DNA from 2 places in the Pseudomonas sp. AC355 genome. Region 2 is predicted to be linked to the other one. Evidence: riboswitches for the same ligand, from Rfam matches in the RefSeq annotation. Region 2 holds a riboswitch; the other holds the start of a gene.
What was found. A riboswitch is a leader RNA that binds a small molecule or an ion and turns the genes downstream of it on or off. The one in region 2 is predicted to bind cobalamin.
Positions count from the first base shown of each region.

Region 1: another riboswitch for cobalamin. It lies ahead of cobW (cobalamin biosynthesis protein CobW); the one in region 2 lies ahead of cobG (precorrin-3B synthase).

Region 1 is NZ_OZ409843.1:3,820,761-3,823,964, forward strand. It holds gene ACZ0AI_RS17920 (hypothetical protein) at 1-450, shown strand, start outside; gene ACZ0AI_RS17925 (hypothetical protein) at 443-1,012, shown strand; cobalamin riboswitch at 1,459-1,638, shown strand; gene cobW (cobalamin biosynthesis protein CobW) at 1,737-2,786, shown strand; gene cobN (cobaltochelatase subunit CobN) at 2,827-3,204, shown strand, end outside.
Region 2 is NZ_OZ409843.1:3,668,325-3,671,528, reverse strand. It holds gene ACZ0AI_RS17295 (precorrin-8X methylmutase) at 1-619, opposite strand, end outside; gene cobG (precorrin-3B synthase) at 616-1,971, opposite strand; cobalamin riboswitch at 2,068-2,273, opposite strand; gene cbiE (precorrin-6y C5,15-methyltransferase (decarboxylating) subunit CbiE) at 2,410-3,204, shown strand, end outside.

The DNA.
Region 1 (3,204 bases), 150 kb from region 2:
TTGGTCAAAAGTGGAAAGCCATTGCCCTGGCGAAACTTTCGCGCTGGCCATCCCGGTATAAAAGTGCTGCCTGTCGATGATTTGCGATTGATGCCACCCTGTAATTGTGGTGTGTATTATTATAGCGGTCATCAACTCCCATTGGCATTTTCCTTAGATCGGCCGCTTAAGTTGCTCGGTGTCAATGTCGAAGCGTTTGGGCTCTCAGGAAAAAAATTCCTGCCGCGTCTTTACACACGGATGGAAAGGAGTTCCATATTGTCTGCCATGACTCGTCACTTCGCTTCGCAGGGTTTGCGCATGGAGCCGCTTAATGAAGATCATCATATCGTCAGGGGTGGGGCGGTGAAGCTGTTCGTAAGAGTTTATCGGACCGCTGACCCCAATACTCAGGCTATCGATATAGCCAGTCGCGGCGCATTTGATTGTATGGAATGTTATGATGAGTGAATCAAAATTTCTTTTTCAACAAGTGTTCTTTGTAGTGTTGTTACTTCTTCTGGCGGGATGTCGCTCGCATGAATATACGCCGACGGTACCTAGCGTAGAATTCGATAAAGGTAAAAGTCTGGGCAGCTTAGAAGTGCAATATGACTATGCCAAAGACGATGCTCCTACTTTGAGTAGTGCCTTTCGCCGTAATGTGATCGATTCGGATATTGGCGTTGCAGGGACATATATATTTTTGGTGGCCTATCCAACTCTGAAAGTTGATGAAGATTATTCTTCGCTAGATTTAAAAGGTGAGGCGCTGGGGGATGGGGGGTGGCGATTTCTTATTCCCTCTAAGTCGGGCTGGAACGGGCCTCAGGATCTGAACCTGCGTTTTGCCAATGGCGATCTATTTTTATTTCGTTTTCTTAAGGGGCAAAGTTGTTTGAGTGAGTACTCACTCGATACACCGGGCAGAGAGGCGCTTCACATTAAAGTGAGTTTCAAAGAACAAGGTTGTCTGCTGCCGTGTTCGCCTTCGCAAAATGACCCCAATAGATGTTCTCATTTCTGGCGCTGAGCGTTCAGGTTTCCGGTTCTCCGGTGATTGTTCTGTATGCAGCGAATTTTCGTACAGAACTTTAGGGGGCTTGTGGTCTATACAGGTGACTGTGCTCGGCGTCGTACAGCGCCGATGACGAATGCGCCTGGGATTATCTCGAACGGAATGCGTAAGGGCGTGCAGTGCTGCCTCCCAAACGTATGGGCATTACTCGCCAGCGTGGCAAGGTTACCCACAGTCAGAACCTGCCGAATCAGGTTATGGATGAGCAGATTGAGTAGATGGGTAGATGTCCTGGGGGTAATCGCGCCGACCCAGCACAGACCAGCTTCCACTCTTGGTAGGCAGCGGCGTATTGGTCGTGGTTGCGGGCAGCATGAGCGGCACTCGTGTTATGCGGTAGCGTCGCTCATCATGACAGCTGTCAGCGGTCAATCGCGATTGACCGGCCGCTAAGGCCTGCGTAGCCTTCTCGTTTTCGAGGTTCTCCACTCGTGTGGAGCTAAGAGGGAACACGGCAAGCCGTGGCTGCCCCCGCAACTGTAAGCAGCGAGCGCATCGCCAATCGCCACTGGGAAACCGGGAAGGCCGGCTACGCGCCATGACCTGTGAGCCAGGAGACCTGCCTCGATAACGCTTTCGACAACCGGGCGGGGTGATCCGGTGGTGCTTGTGCGACAGCCCCGGCTGGCGCCTGCCATCTCATTGCCCGCTCGCCGTTCATTCAGACGCAGGGCCAATCATGAAAACGCTCGCCAAACTTCCAGTCACCATCGTCACCGGCTTTCTCGGTGCCGGTAAGACCACCTTGCTGCGGCACATGCTGGAAAACGCCGAGGGCCGCCGTATCGCGGTGATCGTCAACGAGTTCGGCGAACTGGGTATCGACGGTGAGATCCTCAAGCAATGCTCCATCGGCTGCACCGAGGAAGAAGCCAACGGCCGTGTCTTCGAACTGGCTAATGGCTGCCTGTGCTGCACCGTGCAGGAAGAGTTCTTCCCGGTGATGCGCGAGCTGGTGGCGCGTCGCGGCGACCTCGACCACATCCTGATCGAAACCAGCGGTCTGGCCTTGCCCAAGCCGTTGGTCCAAGCCTTCAACTGGCCGGAAATTCGCAACGCCTGCACCGTCGATGCGGTGATCACCGTGGTCGACAGCCCGGCAGTGGCTGCCGGCACTTTCGCTGCCTTCCCCGATCAGGTCGACGCCCAGCGCAAGCTCGATCCCAACCTCGATCACGAGTCGCCCCTGCACGAGCTGTTCGCCGACCAACTGGCGAGCGCCGATCTGGTCATCCTCAACAAGGCCGATCTACTCGATGCCGACGCGCTGGCTGCGGTGCGCGCCGAAGTCGGCGAAGAGCTGCCGCCAGCGGTCAAGGTGGTCGAAGCCCATGGGGGTTCGCTGCCGCTCAATGTGCTGCTGGGCCTGAACAGCGAGACAGAGCTGCACATCGAGGGTCGCAAGACTCACCACGACAATGAAGACGAAGACCACGATCACGACGAGTTCGACTCGTTCCACGTGGAACTACCGGAAGCCGATGAAGCCCGCCTGCTGGCCGCGCTGAAGGACGTCGTGGGCAAACATGGCATCCTGCGCATCAAGGGTTTCGTCGCCGTGCCGAACAAACCCATGCGTCTGCTTCTGCAAGGGGTCGGTCTGCGTTTCGACAAGCATTTCGACCGCGCCTGGAAGGCCGATGAGGCGCGGGTTACCCGCCTGATCGTGATCGGCCAGGAGCTCGACCACACGGCCATCGCGGCTGAGCTGAAAGCGGCTCTGGTATAACCATGATCGCCCGCAAGCGGGCGGTGCCTTAGGCGAGAATATGCACCTCCTGCGCACCCAGCCCGGCCAGTCGCTGCCGGCCGACAGCATCGCCGACCTCGGCCAGACCCCCGCCGAGCTGGTGGTGCTGTGCACCGGTGATTCGCACCTGTCGCTGCTGGCCGAGGTCGCTCGCCATCTGCCCGAGGATTATCCCAGCTTGCGGCTGGCCAGCCCGGCGCAGTTGGGCAATAACGCCTCGGTGGATTTCTACGTCGAAAAGGTGCTGCAACACGCCAAGGTCATCGTGATTTCCGTACACGGCGGCGTCAGCTATTGGCGCTATGGCATCCAGCGGCTAGTGGAGCTGGCGGGGCAGGGCAAGACACTGATTCTGGTGCCGGGCTGTGATAACCCCGACCCCGAGCTCACTGCGCTG
Region 2 (3,204 bases):
TGGCCAGGGCGTTGACCGCGGCGGCGGCCATGGCGCTACCGCCCCGACGGCCCTGGACGATCACGTAGGGCACGCCATGCTCGGCAAAGGTGCTGGCGAGCAGATCCTTGGACTCCGCCGCGCCCACGAAGCCCACCGGGAAGCCGAGAATCAGCGCTGGCTTGGGCGCGCCCGCAGCCAGCATGTCGAGCAGATAGAACAGCGCGGTAGGTGCGTTGCCGATTACCACCACCGAGCCTTCGAGATGCTCGCGCCAGTGCTCCAGCGCCACCGCCGAACGGGTGTTGCCCAGCTTCTTGGCCAGCTCAGGCACGCCAGCATCGTTGAGGGTGCAGAGCACCGGGTTGGCCGCTTGCAGGCGCGCACGGGTCACCCCTTCGGCGACCATGCGCGCATCGCAGAGAATCGCCGCGCCATTGGCCAGGGCCTGGCGACCGGCCGCACCGGCACCCGTGGAGAAGCGTAGATCCTGCACCACATCGACCATGCCGCAGGCGTGGATGACCCGCACCGCGAGCTTCTCGAGATCCGCCGGAATGGCGCTCAGGTCGGCCTCGGCGCGGATGATGGAGAAGGAATGGCGATAGATCTCCTGACCATCGCGGATGTAATCGGTCATCGGGTGAAACTCCAGGTATCGGGAAGCGAGGCCAGCAGTTCGCTGGCCTCGTCAAGTGTCAGGTGGCGGGCCAGTGGCGCGCCGAAATCGTTGCTGTCCGCCTGGCGGGCGAACAGATCGTAGCGGCCTTCGGCTACCGCCAGCAGGGTCACGGGGGCACGGTGGGCGGCGGCGCAGGAACGGCTGCAGCCGCTGAGGTGGAGGCCGGCCAGGCGGCGGCCAGCCTTCAGCGTCTCGGCCATGCGGCATCCATCGGCTTTGGTATCGGCCAGGCCCTTGGCGCAGCCGCTTGAGCCGGTACAGGCGATGATGCGGGCTAGCGGCGCATCGGCATCGACCAGCAAGCCGAGCCCCTCCAGCGCCTGGAGGGCTGCCTGCGCATCGGCTGTGGCGACATTGGGCAGCAACACGCTCTGCCAGGGGGTCATGCGCAGGCTGCCATCGCCCAGACGTCGAGCCAAGGCGGCGAGTCCGAGCAGCTGTTCGGCGTCGAGCCGGCCCAATGGAGGGACGCCACCGACATATACCCGGCCAGGCTGGCGCTGTGCGCCGATGCCGATATGCGCTTGAGGTTCGGCCGGGCGGCGTCGCCACTCATCCGCGCTCAGCAGCACGTCACCCAGACGCTCGCCCAGGCGCTGCAGCAGTTCGCTAGCAGGGTGAGTGGCGAGCAGGTGGCGCATGCGTGTCTGCTCGGGCGTGGCCAGTTCAAGAAACAGGTCGAGCAGCGCCAGCAGCAGCTCATCGGCATGGGCCTCGGGCACCACGGCCAGCGCGGGCACATCGCCAGGCGCTTGTGGCGGGCAACCGGCGAGACCGAACGCATAGCCGATCTGGCCATCCAGCGGCAGGGCGCTGAGCCAGATATCGTGAGGGTGTTCGAGCATGGCCAGGCGTTCGCCGCCATCGAGTAGCAGGGCGAACTTGGCCGACAGCGCGTGCAGGCGTGGGGTGTTCTCCAGCGTCGTCAGCAGGCGGGCGGCCAGTGGTGATACGTCGACCAGCGCCGCCGGATCGAGGCCGGCCGCCGGGCTGACCATCAGGTTGCGCACATCGTCGGCAGAGGGTGAATTCGGGCCGAGGCCGGCGGCCAGCAACTCGCCGATCAATGCGTCTTCACTGCCGGCGTGGATGCCGCGAATCTGCAGGTTGGCGCGGTTGGTGGCTTCGATCACGCCGCCTGCATGGTGTTGTGCGGCCTGGGCTATGCGCTCGGCTCCGGTGGCATCGAGGCGCCCGCAGGCCAGCTTGATCCGGCAGATGCCGCCATCCTTCGCCTGCACGATACGCAGCAACCCCGGACAGGCCGAGGGGCGAACAGCAGGGGATGGAATGCAAAAAGCCTGTTTCAACGGATCACCGGGGTCGGGTCACATGGGCATCCGTTCGAGGATAGGCCAGAGAAGGAGGAGCTTCTATCACCGGGACACCCCGCCCGGTGTGGGCACATGCGACTGAATCCGTCGGCAGGTCTCCTGGCTCGCAGGTCATGGCGCGTGGCCGGCCTTCCCGGTTTCCCAGTGGCGATTGGCGCATGCGCTCGCTGCAACAGTTGCGGGGGCAGCCACGCCGCAGAACGATCTGCTCGTGTTCCCTCTTAGGCCCGCGCCTACGTACCACGTAGCCGACGGACACCGACAGAGGCGCTATTATGCCCGCTTTGTTCGCTAGGATGAAAAGCCGCGTCGTCCGATAGCGTGCAGCATCGGACGCGGAGCGTCGTCCTGGGCGGCATTCCCACGCGGAGCGTGAGGAACGATCTGGGCGATTTTGATAACGAGGAAAAACGCATGACACGCTGGCTAACCGTCGTGGGCATTGGTGAAGACGGCTACCCCGGCCTCGGCAAGGCGGCGCGACATGCATTGCTGGCGGCCGAACAGGTGTTTGGCAGCGAGCGCCAGCTGGCGCTGTTGCCGCATTGCATCCGTGCCACACGTCTGGAATGGCCCAAGCCCTTTTCCCTGGCGCCGGTGTTGGAGCGCCGCGGCACGCCGGTTTGCGTGCTGGCCAGCGGTGACCCGATGTTCTTCGGTGTCGGTGCCAGCCTGGCCCGCGAGCTGACGAGCGAGGAGCTGCATATTCTGCCGGCGCCTTCCTCCTGCTCGCTGGCGGCGGCTCGCCTGGGCTGGCCACTGCAGAGCACACCTCTGGTCTCGCTGGTGGGTCGTCCGCTGGCAGCGCTCAATGCGCAGATTCATCCCAGCGTACGCCTGCTGGTGCTGAGCAACGATGGCGAGAGCCCGGCGGCCATTGCCGCATTGCTGCGCGAGCGTGGCTTCGGCCCCAGTCGGCTGAGCGTCTTCGAACACCTGGGCGGTGAGCGTGAGCGGCGTATCGATGGCCTGGCTGATGGCTGGTCGCTGGCTCGATCTGCTGATCTGAATCTGGTGGCGATCGACTGCGTGGCCAGTGATGACGCCATGCGCCTGCCGCTCACGCCGGGCCTGCCGGACGATGCCTATCGCCATGACGGACAACTGACCAAGCGCGATGTGCGCGCCATCACCCTGGCGCGCTTGGCGCCGCTGCCCGGCGAACTGCTCTGGGATGTCGGTGCCGGTTGCGGCTCCATCGGCATCGAG